Regions from separate parts of the Ectobacillus polymachus genome, predicted to be linked through region 1. Evidence: riboswitches for the same ligand, from Rfam matches in the RefSeq annotation. Region 1 holds a riboswitch; the other holds the start of a gene.

Evidence for each region. Region 1 has a riboswitch for FMN ahead of ACM5BR_RS06155 (ECF transporter S component). Riboswitches for the same ligand answer to the same signal wherever they lie in the genome.
Region 2: another riboswitch for FMN. It lies ahead of ribD (bifunctional diaminohydroxyphosphoribosylaminopyrimidine deaminase/5-amino-6-(5-phosphoribosylamino)uracil reductase RibD); the one in region 1 lies ahead of ACM5BR_RS06155 (ECF transporter S component).

What each region holds. Positions count from the first base shown of each region.
Region 1 is NZ_JBLREB010000001.1:1,199,248-1,210,450, forward strand. It holds gene ACM5BR_RS06125 (metallophosphoesterase) at 1-272, opposite strand, end outside; gene ACM5BR_RS06130 (LysM peptidoglycan-binding domain-containing protein) at 418-873, opposite strand; gene ACM5BR_RS06135 (CPBP family intramembrane glutamic endopeptidase) at 866-1,447, opposite strand; gene ACM5BR_RS06140 (RecQ family ATP-dependent DNA helicase) at 1,440-2,969, opposite strand; gene ACM5BR_RS06145 (YpbB family protein) at 2,966-4,015, opposite strand; gene ACM5BR_RS06150 (ferredoxin) at 4,249-4,497, shown strand; gene ACM5BR_RS06155 (ECF transporter S component) at 4,682-5,257, opposite strand; FMN riboswitch at 5,403-5,536, opposite strand; gene ACM5BR_RS06160 (hypothetical protein) at 5,697-6,380, shown strand; gene ACM5BR_RS06165 (peptidoglycan DD-metalloendopeptidase family protein) at 6,489-7,094, opposite strand; gene ACM5BR_RS06170 (cob(I)yrinic acid a,c-diamide adenosyltransferase) at 7,194-7,781, opposite strand; gene ACM5BR_RS06175 (ATP-binding protein) at 7,968-9,731, opposite strand; gene ACM5BR_RS06180 (response regulator transcription factor) at 9,731-10,447, opposite strand; gene ccsB (c-type cytochrome biogenesis protein CcsB) at 10,718-11,203, opposite strand, start outside.
Region 2 is NZ_JBLREB010000001.1:1,518,022-1,529,224, reverse strand. It holds gene ribE (riboflavin synthase) at 1-365, opposite strand, end outside; gene ribD (bifunctional diaminohydroxyphosphoribosylaminopyrimidine deaminase/5-amino-6-(5-phosphoribosylamino)uracil reductase RibD) at 365-1,456, opposite strand; FMN riboswitch at 1,644-1,789, opposite strand; gene crcB (fluoride efflux transporter CrcB) at 1,952-2,344, shown strand; gene crcB (fluoride efflux transporter CrcB) at 2,344-2,700, shown strand; gene ACM5BR_RS07830 (CDGSH iron-sulfur domain-containing protein) at 2,837-3,061, opposite strand; gene ACM5BR_RS07825 (DUF2552 family protein) at 3,317-3,556, shown strand; gene ACM5BR_RS07820 (alpha/beta hydrolase) at 3,630-4,550, opposite strand; gene ACM5BR_RS07815 (LacI family DNA-binding transcriptional regulator) at 4,744-5,691, shown strand; gene ACM5BR_RS07810 (RNA-guided endonuclease InsQ/TnpB family protein) at 5,984-7,099, shown strand; gene ACM5BR_RS07805 (CopG family transcriptional regulator) at 7,521-7,982, shown strand; gene ACM5BR_RS07800 (YqkE family protein) at 8,206-8,448, shown strand; gene ACM5BR_RS07795 (aldo/keto reductase) at 8,595-9,512, opposite strand; gene ACM5BR_RS07790 (NUDIX hydrolase) at 9,679-10,227, shown strand; gene ACM5BR_RS07785 (GNAT family N-acetyltransferase) at 10,244-10,807, opposite strand; gene spoIIM (stage II sporulation protein M) at 10,928-11,203, shown strand, end outside.

The sequences.
Region 1 (11,203 bases):
GCTACTCTCTCCAATGGAACACCCTTGTCTGTCAGATTTCCGCCAATGATAACAAAGTCTACACTTTCCTTTACTTGTTCCAATATACGATGGGAAATGACACATCTACGAATATCTGAAATATAAAAAATAGAAACTTCTCCAAAACTTCTTGGAAAGTTAGCAAATGTAATCTCTTGCTTACGAATTATTATCTTATTTGTCTTTTTATATTGATAAAGACCAAGTAGTATAACAGCCCCTATTAGAACTGTCGTTATTAACCAAATCATAGTATACCCCTTATATTAATGTTCTACATTACCTATACAGATAATATCATACTATCGAGTTAAAGAAGAAAGATAATGTATCGCTTCTAGAAGAAATCCTATTCCATACATTGGAACATGCATTGGACACGGCAGTTCTTATCATCTATCGGGATGGGATTTTTAGTACTTGACCTGCTTTCACATTATTATTTTGAATGGTATTGTATTTTAAAATAATAGCTACACCATCTTCATTTGGAAAGTATTGCTTTGCAATGCTCTCTAACGTCTCGCCTTCCTTAACCTTATGGAAGGTAAACGTCCCTGTTTGTCCTGACGTTTTTTGTTGTTCGGGTTGAGTTGTACTTTCAAAGAATATTTTTTCGTAAAGCTGGGAGTTTTCCTCTAGTTCCTTCTCCTTTTGAGTCATATATTGATTTGTAAAATAATAAACAGCAACAGGTAACACAATAAAAACTACAACTAGAAGACGGAGAAACAAATATTGATAACGACGTTTCTTTTTCTTCTTTTTATTCTTTTGATTATGTACCTCGCTTCTTGGAGGTAAAGATTGTAGTTCATTCTCTTGTTCCTTTGATGGTGCTTGCTCAGACATCTTCTTCTCCCTCCGTTACCTTCCTTAAATGAAGTCCCATGATGAAATCAACAAGAAAATGAGCAAATATAGGTACGAGTAAATTACCAGTATATACAAATAAGCAACCAAACGATACACTTATCAATAAAACGAAAAAAAATAAAAATGGCTTTTTTAAGTAACGTACATGTAAAACAGCAAAAATAATACTGGAAGCTACGATTCCGAATTTTGTTTGTAGAATTCCTCGAAATAATAGTTCCTCTGAAAATCCAATACATAACGTTAACATAAAAAGGTAAGGCACGCTAATCCCGCGAAATATTCGATCATTTATGCCTCCATCGTCCATCCATTCCTCTGGTAACAGTTTCGTAGCTACTAGGTCTACTAAAACGATACAACCAGCAATGCCCCCGCCCCCAATTAATATCACGATAGGGTCCCAAACAAATAAAGAATATAGCTTTGAAACGTCATGAAAGAGCATGTATGATAATAGGACACTAAGTGTGATAATGATTGCTTGTGTAATAAGTAAATGTAAGCGTAATTCACGAACGGTCATGTTTTGCTCCTGTTCTTTATTCATGTTCCCTCCACATATTCAAATAAAACAGCTGCCCTAAATGCATTCTCCAATCTTTCTGTTCTTTCTCTTCTTTGTTGTTACTCTTACAATAGTAATTTACATCTATTCCGCACAAATCACAGCAATGGTCTGGATGATGATCAAGCCTATATCCAAACAGCTGCAACAATCCAAGTCTTCTGCATTCATTCGTACTTAACCATCTTTGCATGGCACGTAGCTTATTCATTTTCTGCTGTAGTAAAGTAGCGGCAGCTTCCGATATAGAGCTGGCGGCAGCTAGCCCAAGCTTCTCTTTATCCAGCCATTCTCCCTCTATAATACCTAAGCTTTCAAGTTGAAAGTATACAAACCGCCAATGCTGCTCTGTAAATCCAATTATATTCCTTGCTACTTCTTCAGTACGTTCTAATGATATCATGCTCGTACGTTCTTGTACCAAGGTTGACACGAATCCTTCAATTAATTCAGTTTGAGGAAGCTCACTAGAAATCATGCTGATTGGTACTTCATGATCAGCTGCAGAAAGTAGTACAATTGCCACACTGTCTTGCTGATCACGACCCGCTCGTCCAATTTCTTGCAAATAAGATTCAATATTTGATGGATATTGAAAATGAATAACATATCGAACATTCGGCTTATTTATTCCCATGCCGAATGCACTTGTACATGAAATGATGCGAAGTTGATCATGAATAAATTGTTGCTGAATAAGCATACGATCTTCCTGATCCATCCCCCCATGATAGTGGGAAACTCCCATTACTCCTTCATCACGTAAATAGAGAGCAATTGCCTCCGACCAATAGCGACTTGAACAATAAATAATACCCGGTCCCTCTAGCCGTTTTACGTAGTCTAATAATACTCTCTTTTTTTCTTCTGTGGAATCAACTCTTTCTACACAAAAGGCAATATTCGGTCTGTCAATTGAAAATAGATGTAGCTTTACATCTTTAAGCTGTAAGGTATTTACAATATCATCTAGCATCTCCCGAGTTGCAGTTGCAGTTAAGGCAAGCACAGGAGGTGAATCTAGCTCTGTAATGACATTATGAAGCCTCTGGTAATCTGGGCGAAAATCATAGCCCCATTGTGAAATACAATGAGCCTCGTCAACAACGAATAATGAAATGTTTGTTCGTTTCATTGCCCGAACAAAGATCCGTGATTGTAACATTTCAGGAGATACAAATATAAATTTATACGTTTGTATATTTTGCATTGCTTTTTGTTTTTCCTCATACGTACGGAAGCTATTAAAGGCAATTACACGCTTTTCCCCAATTAACCGTAATTGATCGACCTGATCTTCCATAAGAGATAACAACGGAGAAACAATAACAACTGCTCCTTCGCGCACAAAGGCGGGTATTTGATACGTAATAGATTTACCACCACCTGTTGGCAGCATCGCAACAACATTATGACCATCTAACAAATCCATAATGATTTCCCTTTGTCCTGGTCGGAAGGATTCATATTTAAATTTTTCTTTCAGTACAGCCTCAATATTCATTCACTTCCTCCTAACGATGCAAGTACAAGACGAATAGAAAAATAGTCAATATCGTTACCGACATATTGCTTTAGTACACGTAGCTTTCTCGTTTTAACATCTAAAACGATTTGCCTAATTCGTTTCACATTGTCATTGGAAACAAATTGTTCAATAGGAAATGTCGGAACATGCATAGCAATTTCCACAAGATGATCTTCAATTGTATTTCGTCTTAGCCTTCGTATGATTGCGATTTCCTCTAATTTCTTTCCTTCCATCCACAGAAGATATGTTTTTTGTGTCGAAATACTTAAAACCGTTGCAAGGCCGTCTTGCTTTGGAATTAATTCACGTAACAAAGAATAATGATCGTCCTTTGATAAACTCCAAATCATTTTATGTAGCGTTCCAAGAAACATCATATGAGTATGAAAGGAATCCTGATGTAAAGAAATGGCTAGCTGCTCATTCGTATATCCAATATAATTAGCACCTGTAAAGCGAAAAACAAGATTGGAAGCCTCTTCATCAGGCAGTTCTTCAAACAATTGTACACATTCCGTATAGAGCATATCACGTACTTTCTCTCTTGAATAAGGTAACGATAACAAAAATGACTTAACCCAAGACGTTGTTTCTAAATCCTGTTGAATTGGTAGAAAAGTGGTGTGCGCTTGTAAATTAGAAACAGTTTGTATTAACAATGATAGTCTTTTCCATACAATCTCTGCTACATCTTTATATTGTAATCCATCCAGCCTAGAAGGAAAGGGAGTCTGAATGAGAGCTTCCTTAATCTCTCGTTCCCCCAAGGAAGATAAAACATAAGTATTCTTTTGTATTTTTACAATCCAGTTTAGGTTTAATAATTTGTTAACTTGCTCATCATATACGTGTCGGTTCAATTTCTTATCTATACCAAACAAAAACGATAATTGAAACACGGTACCATCTTGGAGAGTTTGCGAAGAACGCTTCCCTTTTAATAGATGAAAAATCGATGCGGACGTTCTTTCACCATGAATTTGCTTCAATCCGTACAAAATCGTATGTAAGAGGTTCATCACAAAATCACTCCTTTCCTAATCTCATGCCTCTATTGTAACAAAAGATAGCAATAATCGTCATGAATGATAAATGAAAACGTTTTATATAAAAGCTGTCGAATTTTGAAAAAACAAATATTTTCCTAGAGTTTTTAATTGAAAAGTTGAAGAAACCGTTTTACAATAGGGTTAGATTTTCTTTCATTAGGTTTTTTTAACTAATGATACATACATTTGGGAGGTTTTCACTAATGGCAAAGTATACAATCGTTGACAAGGAAACATGCATCGCATGTGGAGCATGCGGAGCTTCTGCACCTGACATTTATGATTATGATGATGAAGGTCTAGCATTTGTAACATTAGACGACAACAAAGGTATCGTTGAAATTCCTGACGTTCTTCTTGATGATATGATGGACGCTTTTGAAGGATGCCCTACAGATTCTATTAAAGTTGCTGAGGAACCATTTGACGGCGACGCTACAAAATTCGAATAATATCGTCAAAAAAGCGTTATTCCCATTGGGAATAACGCTTTTTTTGTTAGGCTTTGTTAAACTTGCCTGTTGATTTTCGCTCTAGGCGCTCCAATCAAAGTTGTGGCAATATCAACAATGAGCTTTAACATAACCTTTAGTTAAGAAAAACGACCTATTCTATTTCTAGGCCGTTTGTTTTAATTTAAGCACTTTTGATTTTTGTAGCCATCCATACTTGGAGACGTGAAACAAGAAGAACGGATACGACAGCAACGAGAACACCCTTAATGATATTAAATGGCAATATACCGGTAATAATCAGCTGTTTCATTGCGCTGCTGGACATAGCTGGTGAATTTAAAAACCATGTGTAAGCAGGTAGAATGAGATAGTAGTTTAATATACTCATGCCAATTGTCATAATAGTTGTTCCTACTACGAGACCAGTTGTTAACCCTTTAACGGAATAATATTTACGGTAAAAATAAGCTGCTGGTAAAATGAAAACACATCCTGCGATAAAGTTCGCAACCTCTCCGACTGGTACACCCATAAAACTTCCTTGGACAACATAATATAAAATATTTTTCGTAGCTTCTACAATCATCATAGCACCAGGTCCAAAAAGAATAGCTGCCACTAGGCCTGGTACATCGCTAAAGTCAATTCGTAAAAATACAGGCAATCCTGGAAACGGAAAATCTAGCATCATAAGTAGATAAGAAATACTACCTAACATAGCCACGGTTACCATTTTCGATACATTTCGATTCTTCATTTTCTCTCTCCCTTTTCCTCCGATCTTCTTATGGAAATGGAAAGGTTCTATCGTACCAATTAAAAATCCCCTTTTCATCGAAAAGGGGAGATAAGATAGTACGGCAAAATGAACGTTTTCATATTCAAAAATGACAACGCCGAACCTCCATCTTCTCCCATCCAGACTATACTGTCGGCTTCGGAATCTCACCGAATCCTGCCAATAACGGCTCGCGGGCTTAAGAGTCAATGCTCTAATACCGCCGGTAGGGAATTACACCCTGCCCCGAAGATAGATCGATATTTTATTTCGTTTATGTAAAAGATTATACATGAATATGTAAGAAATGTGAATGAAAATGCCTTGTAGTTTTAGTTTTTTTCTGGTGTTTATAAATACAAAGTGCTAATATGTTATATTGTGAGGAAAAGGCAGTTCTTTTTCTGGGGGAAATGTCATGAAGAAAACACAAAAACAGACCGTTTATCAATTTATGAAAAAAAGTCTGCGTAAAGAATATTTTTATTTAAAAAGAGATTTGCTTCTCTATTGTCCTATTGAATACGGAGAATTTTCTACAAATGCATACTACGCTGCACTGGATAAGGACGGCATTAGTATTTATCAGTATGACAAAAAAGTTGATAATCGCATAAAATTATTAGAACGCCATCCTTGGAAAACATGGAATCGTGTTAAGATTGACCATTTCTTTAAAAAATCAGAATTTGTTTTTCAAGGCCAATCGAATCGTATTTTTTATTTTCTAAACGATGGAAAAGCCGTACAACGAATCATTGAACAATATACTACTATTGAAGTAGAAGTTGCGACGAGATCATTTTGGCGCAAGTTTCCTGGTTTTCGGTCCCAATCTCCGATTAACATGTACGTAGCTGCTATTGTGTATGCTATCATTCCATCATTTGTACTAAAACTCGTTCTTCCTTATCTCGTACAAAAATTACTTTTCTCTATTTCTGTTTTTACGATGCTGCTTGGTCTACTTTGCTTAGTTATCGGCCTAATTGATCCAACCATTGTACTTTGGAAACAGAAGGAAAAAACGCGTAAAAAAGTTGCGTATTATTTTAGCTATATCACGATTATCGGATTTATTTGTATTTTTATTTTTTGGTAAAAGAGCTTTATCTTACACCTCAGTAGTTTGCAAATAACCCATCCTTTTTTAGGATGGGTTATTTGCAATTTTACATAATCATATCCATTTAAAGCTTATGTATACATATTAATCTATATCTGTTTTCGAGTGTATGATTAATTGCTGGGATGGATAAATTATATCGGTATGCAATTGATTTTGGATCTTAAGCTCTTCAACTGTCATACCGTATTTTACTGCTATACTAGAAAGCGTATCTCCTTTTTGGACAAAATAAGAAGAGGATGATACCATCTCTGACGGCACTATACCTAACACTTGAAGCGGATTAACGGCATTAGACTTCGCAATATTCCAATCTCCATTATGAACTTCAAAATGTAAATGAGATCCATGGGATAATCCCGTATTTCCAACTTCACCAATTTTCTGCCCACTATGTATGTGCTGGCCTACGCTTACGAAACGTTTACTTAAATGCGCATAAACTGCCTCATACCCATTTGTATGCCGAATAAAGATGACATTACCATAGCTTTTACTGTAATAGGATTTCGTCACAGTCCCTTTGCTCGCTGCTACAACGGGTGTCCCAACAGTTGCTGCAATATCGATGCCATAGTGATGACCGCTGCGCGTCCCGAAATAATCGCTCACAGCACCCGATACAGGCCAAATCCATTGCGTATCTGCCTTACTGGGTAACGGCATGAAGAAAAACGAAACGAGCATAAGCTTCCACCATTTCATCTTAAATCCCTCCTACAACTCACCGTATTAGTTTTACCTTTTGATCAAAGAAGTATACGTGAATAAATAGGAGGATGGTTATTACTTTGAAGATTGAGAGTCTTCATCTTTGTTTCGGAAGACAATTGCGCTTCTTTCATATTCCACATCTTTAACACCAAGTCTAGCATTAATAACCCGCGCTACAGCAAATAAGTAATCGGATAAACGATTTATATATTTTAGAACATGATCGTTTATTTCATCTACTTTTTTAAGAGAAACAATATTACGTTCTGCTCGTCTTGTAACTGCTCTTACGATATGTATAGCGCTAGAAGCAGGCGAGCCTCCCGGCAGGATAAATCGTTCAAGCTCAGGTGCTTCTTCAATATAAGCATCTATGCGTTCTTCTAAGAATGTAATCATATCTTCCGTTACTTTGTAAGGGAGTTTTTTATTTACAATTGCTAAATCCCCGCCGCAATCAAATAACTCATGCTGAATCTTTTCTAACTCTTGGTATAGACTGTGTAGTCTTTCATCATTCATCAGCGTCATGGCTTGCCCTAAAAAAGAATTCACTTCATCAATCGTTCCATAAGCTTCCACACGAGCGTGATTTTTATCGACTCTTCCTCCGACTAAACTCGTTTTACCCTCATCGCCAGTTCTTGTATATAATTTCATGTATACCCCTACCCTTCCTTTGTTTTGCCCTTAGTTTTTCTATAAGCACTTCACATACTCCTTTATTTTATCAGGAAATTGTTTTACATCTCCCCTAGGAGACTTCTTTTTAGAAAAACGTTAAAAAACTCTTACGACTTCCTTTCCTAAAGAAATCGTAAGAGCTTTTCATAGTGCAGTTACATTTTATTTTGACTGAGGTAAAAAAATGGAAAAGGTCGTGCCTTCATTTACAACGCTATGCACCGAAATACGGCCTCCGTGTCCTTCAACAATATTTTTTGCAATGGCTAAGCCAAGTCCAGTACCACCTGTTTTTCCACGCGTTCTTGCTTTATCACCTTTATAAAATCGTTCAAAAATAAACGAAACGTCCTCTCCCTGAATGCCGATGCCAGAGTCCTTTACCTCAAAACGTGCTCCCTCTTCATCCTTATTAACAGTTAGAACCACTTCACCACCTGCATCGGTATGACGAACAGCATTATCAATTAAATTCGTGAACACTTGCTCCATTCGATCTGGGTCAAATACAAGCGATTTCACATCAGATTGAATCACTGCATGTAAACGAACTTCCTTTTCCTTGGAAATCCCTTGAAATTTCCGAATTATTTTATCAACAAATGGTGCAATTTCAATGGTTTGTTTAAACAGCTCGGTAACTCCGCTTTCCATCCGTGCTAAGTCAAGCAAATCATTAACGAGACGACCTAAACGAACCGATTCGTCATAAATAATTTGGATAAACTCATGTACCTCTTCTTTACTCGAAACAACATCATCTAGAATTGCCTCACTGTACCCTTGTAGCATGACCATTGGTGTACGGAGTTCATGTGACACATTGGCAATAAAGTCACGGCGCATTTTCTCAAGTCGTCGCTCTTCCGTCATATCTCGCAGGACAGCTACTGCACCGCGTACATTCGTTTGATTGTAAAGAGGTGTCATAAGCACGACATAATTACCGTTTTGTACATTCACTTCCACTGCTTGCTGTTGTTCACTTTCTACTACTTTTTGAAATAAATGTGTTAGCACAACAGGTATGTTATTCGTATTCTTTGAAGGATTGTGATCATCATTCCAAAGTTCTACGAAACGTTCTGCAGGAGGATTAAGCATAACAGCTTCGCCATCATGATTAAGAGTAATGACTCCATCGGCCATACTACTTAAAATGCTGGATAAATGCTCCTTCTCCTGCTGCAGTGCGTTCATATTAAATTTAAGCTGTTTGCCCATTTGATTCAGGGCTGTAGCAAGCTCCCCAATTTCATCTTGCGAAACAGCTTTTGCTTTCGTATCAAACTTCCCACGCGCTACTTCGAATGCAACCTCCCTCATTTTGCGAAGCGGGGCAGTAATTCGAGTAGACAGGAAGAAAGCAAAAAACGTCGTCAAAATAATCGCAATACCTGCCGATAAAAAAATGAACTCTGTTGTTTTATCCATCGCTTGATTGGAAACTTCCAGGGACTGATAGACAAATACAGCCCCTTGATCTTGTTTGATTGGAATTCCCACAATCATAATTTGATTGCTTGGATTTCCAGTATTCTGTGGTACATTCAACTTCTTTTTTACCGTTTTCTTTTCCGTAATAACAGTGTTAAGGTCACTATCCTTTTTCAGGTCGTCAAGCGTTAAACTAACCAAACCTTCCTGACCAGGCGAATAGGAAATGTTTCCCCCATTTTTTACTACAACAATTTGCGAGAGAGGATCTACAAATTGATAAGCAATATTCTCAATTGTTTTTTCATCCATTCCTTCATCAATCATTTGAGAAATTTGCGTTGCAAAATGAGTAAGTCGCGTCTCGCTCGTCTTATCATAATACGTTTGAAAAAATTGATGTAATAATAGCATAACAAAGCCCAGTACAAAGGAAACGAGAAGCAAAATGGTAATCCATAGTTTCCCTACGACACTCCGCCAAAGCATTAGTCGTTCACTACCTCAAATTTATATCCAACACCCCATACAGTTACGATCATTTTGGCTGCATTCGCTGATTTTTTGTTAAGTTTTTCGCGTAGACGCTTAACATGTGTATCAACCGTACGTAAATCGCCAAAAAATTCATATTGCCATACTTCCTTCAACAGTTGTTCCCGATCAAACACTTTATCAGGGGACTTTGCAAGAAATAGAAGAAGTTCATATTCTTTTGGTGTCAAACCAACTTCCTCTCCATCTGCTACAACACGGTGAGCATCATTATCAATTGTAAGGTGCGGAAATACGATAACATCCTTTGAAGTTGTTTCATTTGAGAAAAAAGTATTTGAAGTCGAACGGCGAAGTAGAGCCTTCACTCGAAGGACAACTTCGCGCGGACTGAACGGTTTTACGATATAATCGTCCGTACCCACTTCAAAGCCCTGTACGCGGTTTACTTCCTCTCCCTTTGCTGTAAGCATAATAATTGGAGTCGCTTTCTTTTCACGAATTTCCTTACAAGCTTCAATTCCATCTTTTCCCGGCATCATAATATCAAGAATAATTAAATCATAATCACTTTGAAGTGCCTTTAAAACGGCAGTTTCTCCATTATCTGCTTCATCAATTGTATAATTTTCGCGCTCTAAGTACATTTTTAAGAGGCGGCGAATTCTTTCTTCATCGTCAACTACTAAGATTCTTGCTTCATTTTCCATTGTCATTCCGTAAGAAGAAATACATTCTTCTCCGGATTCCACCTGCCTTTCATCTTACTTCTCTAAATTTTACCAATACAACTTTTGTTTATTCTTTTAAAATTTCATAATAGCAACAAACTATCGCCATAGCTTTGCTATAGAAATGGCATCTTATTGTATAAAACAAGAAACCCTCTTCAACATTTTACAGAAGGAAAGTCAAATTTGCTATGATTTTTGTATAATTGAAGAAAAGTTGACAAAATTACTAACAAATCGTGACAATTTCTATGCATAGGAATGTAAACCTACAATAACAAGATTTACTGCTACGAGATTAAACATAATGATAGCAAACCCGATAACAGCAAGCCAAGCCGACTTTTCCCCGTGCCATCCTCTAGAAAGACGCAAATGTAAAAAGGCTGCATAAAACAACCAAGTAATGAGTGCCCAAACCTCTTTCGGATCCCAACCCCAAAAACGAGTCCATGCTACCTGTGCCCAAATCATTGCAAAAATAAGAGCCCCTAATGTAAATATAGGAAATCCGATTGCAACAGAGCGATAGCCAATTTCATCTAGTAAATCGTAATTTGCTTTTTTCATAAATGGCTGCAGAGCAGCTGCAATGCGTTTTCGAAGGATTAGCCGAAGAATACCATATAAGACAACTCCAAGTAGAAGTGACCATAGGAAGGTGTTCATTTTCTTTGCATCAATAACAGCTGGTACATAAACTATCGGCTGTATTCTGCTATTTGTTAGAGCCTT
Region 2 (11,203 bases), 320 kb from region 1:
ATCTTATAATATACAGCATTTGCTTCGTGATGTTTTGCTATTATCGTTCCTGTACCGTCTATATGCCCCGATACAAAATGACCACCAAACCGTCCATTGGAAACCATTGCTCGTTCTAAATTCACGTGCGATCCGTTTTTTGCTGCTTGTAAAGACGTTGCTTTTATGGTTTCTGGCATTACATCAACGGTAAAAGAGGAAGGGGTATACGAAACAACCGTCAAGCATATGCCATTTACAGCAATGCTATCTCCGTTTTGTACATCCTCTAAAACCTGTTTTGCAGAAATGTTCATTCGAATAGCCATTCCAGAACGCTGCACACTTGCAATCGTTCCTATTTCTTCAACGATTCCTGTAAACATCAGCGCACGCCCCTCTTATGTGCAATCAGTTTTATATCCTCACCAATCATTTCTATTTTTTGAATAGATAGAAGGGGAGTATCTTGAAGAGAAGAAAAGCCTTTCCCGCCAAAGAAGGAAGGAGCATTCACTCCACCAATTAAACGGGGGCTCATATACAAAATAAGCCTGTCCCAATAGCCCCCTTCTAAAAAGCTAGCGTGAACGTGCTGACCGCCTTCTACAAGAAGAGATAGAATGCCGCGTTCACCAAGAAGGGATAGCAATGGATCTATTTCTATTAATGGTGATTTCATTTGAATAATAGCGACACCATATGCTTCATATTGCTTTATCTTTTCCTTTTGCACGTGCGCACCTACAATGATCCATGTCGGTGCTTCTCCGTCCTTTACTAGGTTTGAAGATAAAGGAGTTCGTAAATACGTATCAAGTACAATGCGTATGGGATTCTTGCCGCCGCCGTGAAGCCGTGTTGTAAGGCTCGGATTATCCGTGATAACGGTATTTACCCCTACGAGAATCCCATCATGATTGTTACGATATTGATGTACATCCTCTCGGGATAATTTACCTGTAATCCATTTACTTTCACCAGAAGAAGTAGCAATTTTCCCATCTAAGCTTGTGGCTGCTTTTAAGGTTACAAAAGGTTTTTTGGTAGCCATGTAATGAAAAAATATTTCGTTTAATTTCTTTGCTTCTGCTTCTAAAATACCTACATCTACTTGGATTCCAGCTTCTTGTAAACGTTGCACTCCCTGACCAGAAACAAGGGGATTGCTGTCAAGAGTTGCAATAACAACTCGTTTTACCCCTTTGTCTATAAGTAGGTCACAGCAAGGAGGTGTTTTACCAAAGTGACTGCAAGGCTCTAATGTTACATATACCGTTGAGCCTTGTGCTTTATCACCGGCCATTTTTATTGCGTGAACTTCTGCATGTGCTTCACCAGCGCGCAGATGAGCTCCTATTCCTACTATGGAGCCATTTTGAACGATTATCGCCCCTACCATCGGATTTGGACTTGTTTGTCCCTGCGTGTTAGCAGCTAAGTGCAAGGCTAGTCTCATATACTCTTCATCCGTCATCGTTTCACCTCTCCTTGAAAAAATAAAAAACCCTAAAGGAGACATCCTTTAGGGTTTGAGAGAGTCGGGTTTTCAAAAGGAAATGGGAATATACGAAATAATCCTATTTTTTTGGTAAGAATACAAGGAAAATAGAATATTAAAAATCCGTATACATAATAAATAAAAAGTATCCCAAAATGAAAACGTAATCCTTCTCCCATCCAGACTGTACTGTCGGTCCTGGATTTTCACCAGGTCCACCGGTTTGCTTACGCAAAACGGGTCACGGACTAAGAAGCTGCCAGCTTCATCACCGCCGGTTGGGACTTTCACCCGACCCCGAAGGATATTTGTTTGTTGTTATTATATCATAAATAAAAGGAAAGAAAAGTTAAATTGCTTATAACATTAATGTTTGTTTAAAATAGGTCAAATTCGAAGCGTAACAGAAGAATATGATTTGTTATAATGTATCCTGGACTCTTATTTTGAAATTTGAAAGAAGGAAATAATATGAAATACATACTTGTAGGCGTAGCTGGAATAATAGGAGCTGTCCTGCGATATAGCCTTGGGATAGCAATAGCACATTCTTATCCGTCACCAATTGCTACGTGGTTTATTAATATGCTTGGTTGCTTTTTTCTCGCATTTTTGACAGCGTCCATTTTTAAAATGAAAGGTCTTCATCCGTATATCGCACCTGCAATTGGGACAGGATTAATCGGGTCATTTACAACATTTTCTACATTTAGCGTGGAAACGTTGCAATTTCTTCAGGAGCCTAATTATAGGATTGCCTTTCTGTATGTATTCGCTAGTTTAGTCGGAGGACTTTTTATGGCGTGGGCTGGCTTCCGGCTTGGAAATAAGGTATGGAAGCGATTTATACAGGAGGAAGCATAATGGATATTATTTTAGTTGCAACTGGTGGTTTTTTTGGAGCGATTGCCCGTTTTATGATTGGAAATATTATAAAAGTCTATTATAAGGGTAATATTCCATATGCTACGTTGTGTATCAATTTACTTGGGGCATTTTTACTTGGTATGTTACTTGGAATGCATGTACAACATGCTTGGTATCTTTTATTAGGAACGGGGTTTATGGGGGCTTTTACAACCTTTTCAACCTTTAAGCTTGAAAGTATCCTGCTCTGGGAAAATAGCAAAATGATCACTATCGTTTATGTTATGCTTAGCTATGTAGCAGGAATTTCTCTTGCATTTGCAGGATTTATGACTGGTACGATGATCAACTAAACATATTATAAAAAGGTGACGAAACGGAACTTACCTCCTGTTTTCGTCACTTTCATTTATCATGCTATTTAAGGCAGTAAGACTCACCTTTAAGGCTCAAGCGAAATTCCATATATGTAAAGTAGACCCTAGCACTTTATTCTTCGTTTATGTCATCTTGAGATTTTGATGCACGTACGACAGATTGAAATTTTCCTTTGTGGCTTCCATCACAAAATGGCATTTTTGTAGATAGACCGCATCGACATAGCGAAAAGGCTTCTTTTGTTTCAAAGGCATTTCCTTCGAAATCTACGAGTTCTACATCTCCTGTTACACGAAATGCACCATTATCCTTAACCATAATTTTTACATTAGCCATGTCTTTCATCCTCCTAAGTGTTGGAATCGTATCTGAATTTCATTCTTTACCTATGATAAAGTTCGTATGTTTGTATTGCAAGTTTACAATTCGAATACGTACTTTCTAGATAAGAATTGTGTTACAATGCGGATAAAGTGATCCTTCCCTAGGCAGTAATCTTTACTTTGGCTTTGATGGGTTCTCTTAATCCTTGAATGAAGGATCTTATATACTGCTACTGCAGAACAAACATACATAAAGGTGAATGACAGCATGAACGAAGTATACAAGAAAATACAAGTGATAGCGTTAGAACGAACATGGGTATCCTTTTTGCATGAAAACCATCCATATACACTTCTACGATGGTCCATTTCTAGTATGAAGGATGAGATGGAGGAGTGGTTACTTCAAAATGAAATTACGTTTGAAATAAAAAAGTTTTCTAATGTTGACGAAGCAATGTACTTTATTATGCAAAATATGTATAGTACTGACATTCTTTTAGAATAGCATAGTAAAGGGGAGTAAATTATTACATCATAATAGGATGAAAAAACATTGAAATTTCATTCGTATAAAAAACTTATTTTAATGAACTATTGTTTTCATGAAATACATAATTTTGCAAAAAAGAATCGAGTGCTTCCTCATAGGCTTCTTTGTTTTTTCCGTAGGAAAGAGCGTGAGTCCCCTTTTCAGCAAGAAACAGTTGCTTTGGACCTTGTTTCTTTTCGTATAATTCTTCCGTCATACTCGGTAAAATATAATCATCTTCTTTGCTATGGATAAATAAAATGGGATGTGCAATGTTTTGAATGTAAGTAATAGGGGATACATCTTTAAGTGAGTAGCCCTCTCTCCATTTTAAAAATAAAGTTGCAATGTCTAATATAGGCCGTTTAGGCAGATGAAATTCAACTTGTAATCGATAGGCAAGCTGTTCATAGAAGTCTGAGAACGGACAATCAGCAATGTAGAAGTCGGCACCATCCTCCACAGAACCTGCATATTGTAGAAGAGTGGCTGCTCCCATAGATTCTCCGTGAATGCCAATAATATCTGGGGCGAATCGTTGTTTTACATAGTCAACCACTGCCTTTAAATCTTGCTTTTCATAATAACCATAGCTCGTTGTCATACCACCTGTTTTTCCATGCCTACGATGATCGTATAAGAGAATGTTAAATCCACGTTTGTGAAACAGATTAGCATATTTAATAGAATTTATTTTATTAACCGTAACGCCGTGGCAAAAAATCATACATGCTTTACTATTGTTTGGAATGTAAAGACCGTCAATACTATATCCAAATGGAGACTGTATTATCACCATTTCCTTTGGCAAGGCGTCATATTCCTCCGCATTATAATAGGTCCCGGCTTCACGCTCTAAAATTTCCTCATCCGTTTTTTTTCGAATGTACATGACCTTATTTGAAAATACGATTCCAATCGCTAAAAAGAGAAGTACGAAAACTAGGATAAACGTCCATAGTACTGCCATGATTATCCTCCTGCCATTCATATTATGGTCTATTTTACCATCCAGTAAAATGATATTCTATCTTTTCATTATACTACTTAGTGATTGAGCCTGAATCATGTTGACTACTATTTCTATCGATTTTCAGCTTGACGTCTTCTCTTAGATGCATTACGGTGAAATTGTAATCTATTTCCAGACAAGGAGTGAACGTGTGGCTACTATTCGTGATGTTGCTAAATTAGCAGGAGTTTCTATTGCAACTGTTTCTCGCGTGATAAATAAAAAGGGCTATGTTCGCGAGGAAACGATACAACTAGTTGAAAAAGCTATTAGTCAGCTTCGATATAGGCCGAATGCAGCATCTGCTGAACCAATCAAGGTTTCACCACTAATAGCTGTTTTTGTAGACGACTTTGCCCACCTTTCTTATGCAAATGTACTACCTTCCATAGAGATAGCAGCCCATGAGGAAGGCTTTGAAGTATTCCTATGGAATATACAAAATCAAAAAAGTATGGAAGCTATTTTACATATGGGAGTTGCAGGTATTCTTGTTACAGAGTCTGCCTATGAAAGTATGAAAGAGATGTCTTTTTCTGTACCGTATATGGTATTGAAGGAGCCATTGGAGAGTTATTATGAAGGATCCAGCCTTGCAACTACATATTTATTAGAACGAGATGTAAAGTTCCCTGCGTTTCTAGTGGGAGATACGACTAGTAAGATGCAGGAAAGGTTGGAAGCCTTTTTAGATATGGTAGAGGATAAACGAATTCCGTATCGGGTAATCGAAGCAGAGCCTGAGATTGCTAAGGCCCAACAAGCTGTGACGACAGCGTTACGTAGTGCTCCTTATATCGATGCTATTATTGCTAGCAGTGAAATGGCGGCAATTGGCGCTATTCGTGCAGCACATAGTCTTCATATTCCTATGCCGGACAGGCTACAAGTGATAGCGTTTGACGGAAGTCAAATCGGAGAGTACGTGTATCCTAGTCTAACGACGGTGCAAACAAATGCAGCAGATGAGACAAAATATGTGGTGAAGCAGCTGGTACAGCAAATAAAACAGATTTCGGGTCCTATTGCTGTTCATCATGCTCATCATTATATAGTAGAGAGGGATTCTACGAAACAAAGCATACTACAGCTAATATAAACATAATAGGATTACCATTTTATTTCTGTCACCAATATGTCTATCTTTTGGCTACTCTCTTTCATCTAAAATTGGCAAGGATACCCCTACTTCAATCGTGTGCAGGGCGTAGCCCGACGATAAGTGGGGGAGGAGTTGCCGTCAGATACGGTATGGTACGTTAAAAATCGTAAGATTTTGTACCATATTAAGTATCTGAAACTTCCACCTTGCCTCCTCCTTCCTCCTATTCAGGTTATTTAATTTCATTAAAATTTTGTTATAATATATTTAGTGAAAGGTGGTGAGGATAATGTCTACAATTACTGCGAAAATACAAATCTATGTTTCTGGCAATCAAGCTGAAAGCCTAAAGATAACAACTAACGCTTATCGTAAGGCTTGTAATTGGCTATCAAAACATATCTTTGAAACCAAAAATCTAAATCAAGTAAACTTGAATAACTTGTATTATTCTGACTTACGAAATCAGTTTGGACTAAAAAGTCAAATGGCTCAATCTGTTATGAAAACAGTGATCGCTCGATACAAGTCAGCTAAATCAAATGGACATGAATGGTCTTTAATTGAATTTAAACTTCCAGAATATGACCTTGTTTGGAATCGTGACTACTCATTAACTCAGAGCCAATTTAGTGTAAATACACTTGATGGTCGTCTTAAATTGAATTATGAACGCAAGGCTATGAAAAAATACTTTAATAATACTTGGAAGTTTGGTACTGCTAAACTTGTGCATAAACATAAAAAATGGATCTTACACATTCCAATGGCAAAAGAATTTGCTGAATTAGATTACGCAGATGTAAACAATATTGTCGGTATTGATTTAGGAATCAACTTTCTTGCTACCACTTATGATAGTCAGGGTGAAACTACTTTCTACAACGGAAATGTTGTTAAACATAAGCGTGGTAAGTTTAAAGCTACTCGTAAACAATTGCAAATGCGACAAACACCGTCTGCTCGTAAAAAACTAAAACAAATTGGTTCAAGAGAAAACCGTTATGTAACTGATGTAAACCATCAAATTACAAAGGCACTCGTTGATAAATACCCTAGAGGTACTATGTTTGTTTTAGAGGACTTAACAGGTGTTCGTTCTGCAACTGAAAAAGTACGAGTGAAAGACCGCTATGTTTCTGTCTCTTGGGCTTTCTACCAGTTTCGTCAAATTCTGGAATATAAAACAAAAATGAACGGACAGAAGGTAATTGTCGTAGACCCAAAATATACTTCTCAAACCTGCCCTAAATGTGGGCATATCCAGAAAGCAAACCGTAATAAGAAATTACACACATTCTGTTGTAAAAACTGCCAATACAAGTCAAATGATGACCGTATTGGTGCTATGAATCTACACCGTAAAGGGATTGAACATATTGGTGTAGTTACTACAGGAGTATAGCTCTTGTAGTAAGGGCGAAGTCAACCGTCCTTATGTTCCACCACACTAAGGTAGGAGAGCGTTGCTCGTTCGCACTACTGGGTAGGAATAAGCGTAGTTGCTCTCTATGAGGGTAGAAGCACTGTCGAACTCTGATAGACGCAAGCCCCCACTTCAAACGACCCGTAAGGGTATTAAGTGGCGGGTTGTTGACCTCCATTCAATAGGAAATTGCTTCTGATACCGAGTTCTTTACCATTCCGTATTGGTAATGAGAAGCTCGTACATATACTGTGTGCTACCATCACATATAACCGTTCCTTTTTGCAGCATCGTTTTCTATATAATAACGAAATGCTTGAAAAGGAACTATTTTTTAGGAAAATAATACAGACAAGCAAGTATACGCTCCTTTTTTATTATGTATAAATAGGGGTGATCTATGAAGGTTAAAGAAGTTCTTGAGCGATTAAATGAGAATGAACCGCTAGCAGTTATTGCAAAACAATTAAATATTTCACCTTATTCCCTATCGAAAAAGCTTCGTATTCTTGGCTATGTATATGATAGCAAAAGTAAAAAACGAATATTTGTAGGGAAAGGGGAAGAGAGACTGGATTTTAACATACTAGATCCAGTTTTACAAGAAGTTCCTAATACTCTTATGATTGAAGAACGTATGTATGAGGAACTCGTTCGTATTCGTACCTTATTAGAACGAGTTGCAACCCTAAGCTCTGCGTCGCAAAGAGAAGGAGAGAGGGTAAGAAGAAGTTTTTCGATAGAAATTGGAATCCTACAGCATCTCGATGATTACGCTCGTATTACAGGTATGCAAAAATCACGAATTGTAGAAGCAGCACTTATAAAATGGATTCACGAGTGGGAAGGAAAAGTAAAATAATCAATCGAAATGGACCAAGTAGCTGGTGCAAAAGGGAGAAAACTATTCCTATTTGTGCCAGTCTATTTCGTGTGCCTTCATATTTTAGTTTTGAGACACTTTAAGACTTCCAATTTTGTATTTTCAAAATAAAAGGTTTGGTAGAAAGAACAAAATTATGAGCGGCTACCTACTGGCATGGGAATACAAATTTTACTATAATAACGAGGAAGGAGTGAGCAACGTGGCAAAAAAGAACAAAAATAGCAAACCTAACACAGATGAAGCGTTACATGTAAGTGACCGTATAGAGGTGAGCATACTACAGCAGCTAAAGGACAAAAAGAAGCAGCTTGCTGCTGCAGAAGATATACGTCAAAAGCAAGAAGAAGAACGAAAAATTCGTGAACGACGTGAACGAGAAAAAAATAAGTCGTTTGAAGAGCTATTAAACGAAAGTGGTCTTTCTTGGAAGGATTATAAATAGCAGATTGTAATATATTCGAACAATATTAAACGAGTAGGTGAAGATACCTTCATTCGTACGTTAAAATAGCAAAGGTAGGAAGGGAGAATAGGCGAACCTATTCTCCTTTGTTTCGTTCATTTTTCGTACGCTAAAAGGGTTAAGGATTAACGATGCAATGTATATTGGTCTTGCTTAGTGATGGATGCAAGGCAATCGTATTCTTCCTTTGTGAGCGGCATAGCTTCAGCTACTCGTACATTCTCATAGAGCTGCTCTAGCGAACTTGCACCAGAAATGGCAGCGGCAACTACTGGGTTGTATAGGCAATATTGTATAGCAGTTTCAGATAAGGATCGTGTACTTGTTGCTTGTTTGACACGTTTAATCGTAGCTTGTAATTCTTCATAGGAATAGGATAAATAACCCTTATCCATTACTCGTTGTATTTTCTGGGCATTATGGTTCGTTAACAGGCCTTTTGCAACTGGTCCACGTGCAAGGATACTAACGTTATGCTTGGCAAGCAGAGAAAAGAGCTCCTCAGGACGACGGTTCAATAGATTATACTCCATCATGACGCTTACAATATGTGAACGTTTTAAATATTCTCGTATAACATTAGGCCGAATGGAAGAAATACCATAGTAACGAATAATTCCTTCTTTTTGTAATTGATCAAATGCTTCAATGGTTTCATCTATTGAATCCTCGATTGTTCCTCCGTGTAATTGATATAAGTCGATATAGTCAGTCCCAAGACGACGTAAACTTTCTTTTACTTCTTGCATAATATATGCTTTCGATGGATCCCAGCTCCAACCGTTTTTTTCTTTTGTAAAGCGGTTACCTACCTTTGTAGCAACAATTACTTGTTCTCTTATTCTTCCACGCAATGCTTTTCCTACAAATTCTTCATTTAAACCGTAATCATATAAATCGGCAGTGTCTAAATAGTTAATACCTGTATCGATGGCAGCGTGCAGTATGGAGACAGCTTCTTTCTCACTTGTTCCAAGAGACATGCAGCCTAAACCAATTCTACTTACGAATAAATCGGAAGATCCGATTTGATGCTTTATCATTTTCATTCATCCCTCCCAGTAACTATTGTAAGGAAAGGTAAGCATCCAGACAAATAGTTAAGTTAGCATTATGATCTATTTTATCCCGCTATTTGCGGGCAATAAGACCTCCCCTCCTTATAATATGATAAAATAAATATGTATAACATGGGATTCGAATAAGGAGATGAGTCTATTGAATCATTTTGAAGAACGCACAACCCATACCACTCCAATCTTCTCTGGTAGAGTCATTCAAGTGCAGGTAGATGACGTAGTATTACCAGATGGCAAGGCTAGTACGCGAGAGCTTGTAAAGCATCCTGGTGCGGTTGCTATTATCGCTGTTACAGATAGCGGGAAAATTGTATTAGTTGAACAATACCGAAAGGCACTTGAGAAGATGCTCGTAGAAATACCTGCAGGAAAGTTAGAAAAGGGCGAGGAACCAAAGGATTGTGCTATTCGGGAGCTCGATGAGGAAACGGGATATTCCTGTAAGGAAATGCGCCTTATTACTTCTTTTTATACATCTCCAGGATTTTCAGATGAAATTGTATATCTTTATGAAGCAATTGGTCTTGAGAAAAAGGAAACGAAAGCTAGTTTGGATGAAGATGAATTTGTAGAGTTACTAGAAGTTACTCTAGAAGAGGCAATGGAACTAATGAAAGAACAGCGTATTCATGATAGTAAAACATTCATGGCTCTTCAATATTTACAGTTGCAAAAATAAAAGAATAGGCTCAAACCTATTCTTTTATTTTTGCATAGATGCATGTATCGCAAAGGTCGTCACTATTAAGTGCTTTACAATTTTTATGTAATGTTCCCTCGAGGATAAACCCGGTTCGTTCTGCAAGCTGTCTTGCATCTTCGTTGCGCGAATCGCATCGAATTTCAAGTCGGTTACATTGGAGCTTCTCGAAAGCGAATTTTATAGATCCTGTAAGAGCCTCTGTCATATAGCCTTTATGCCGCGCATCACTTGCGAGCCAGCAAGAAACTTCGAAGTTTCGAATGTCCCAGTCTACTGGTTGAAGAGTGATGCTGCCAATAAAGGTATTATCTTCTTTTACATACAAATGAAAGCGAAGCTGTTCCCGCATTAAAAATTTAGCATGTGCTTCCCGGACATCTGCCTCTGCTTGATCCTCAGACTGGATCGCAGCACCGTATGATAACCATGAATTTAGATCAGATGCAGATCGCTGATAGACCTCATACAATTCACTTCCGTCTCCAGGAAATGGCTTTCGTAATTGCAGTCGTTTTGTTTGAAACATTGTTGGAAAATCGAGTAACAATGGATTCATACGTATCCCTCCTCCTATTCATAGTTTATCAAACAAAAAACCGATTATCCATTACTTGTGTCATTCATAATCTACCATTTCTCTCATACAATGTAGCATAGAAGATGGAAAGGGGATTAAATGGTGCGGAAATCCTGGAAGGATCGTGTTGTTACGTATATACAAAATCATTCCTCGCTCTATTTATTTATTTGTATATTACTAGTGATGGGCGTTATTTTTGGAGCTATTCTAGTAAATAGTTTGCAAGATAGCCAAAAGCAAGATTTATACTTTTATTTAAATAAATTTTTCGTACAAGTCTCTGAAGGGAAATTTGCGAGTTCGGGAGAAATGTTTCAACAAAGCTATTTATCCCATATCAAGTATACCGGTTTTATTTGGCTATTAGGTATT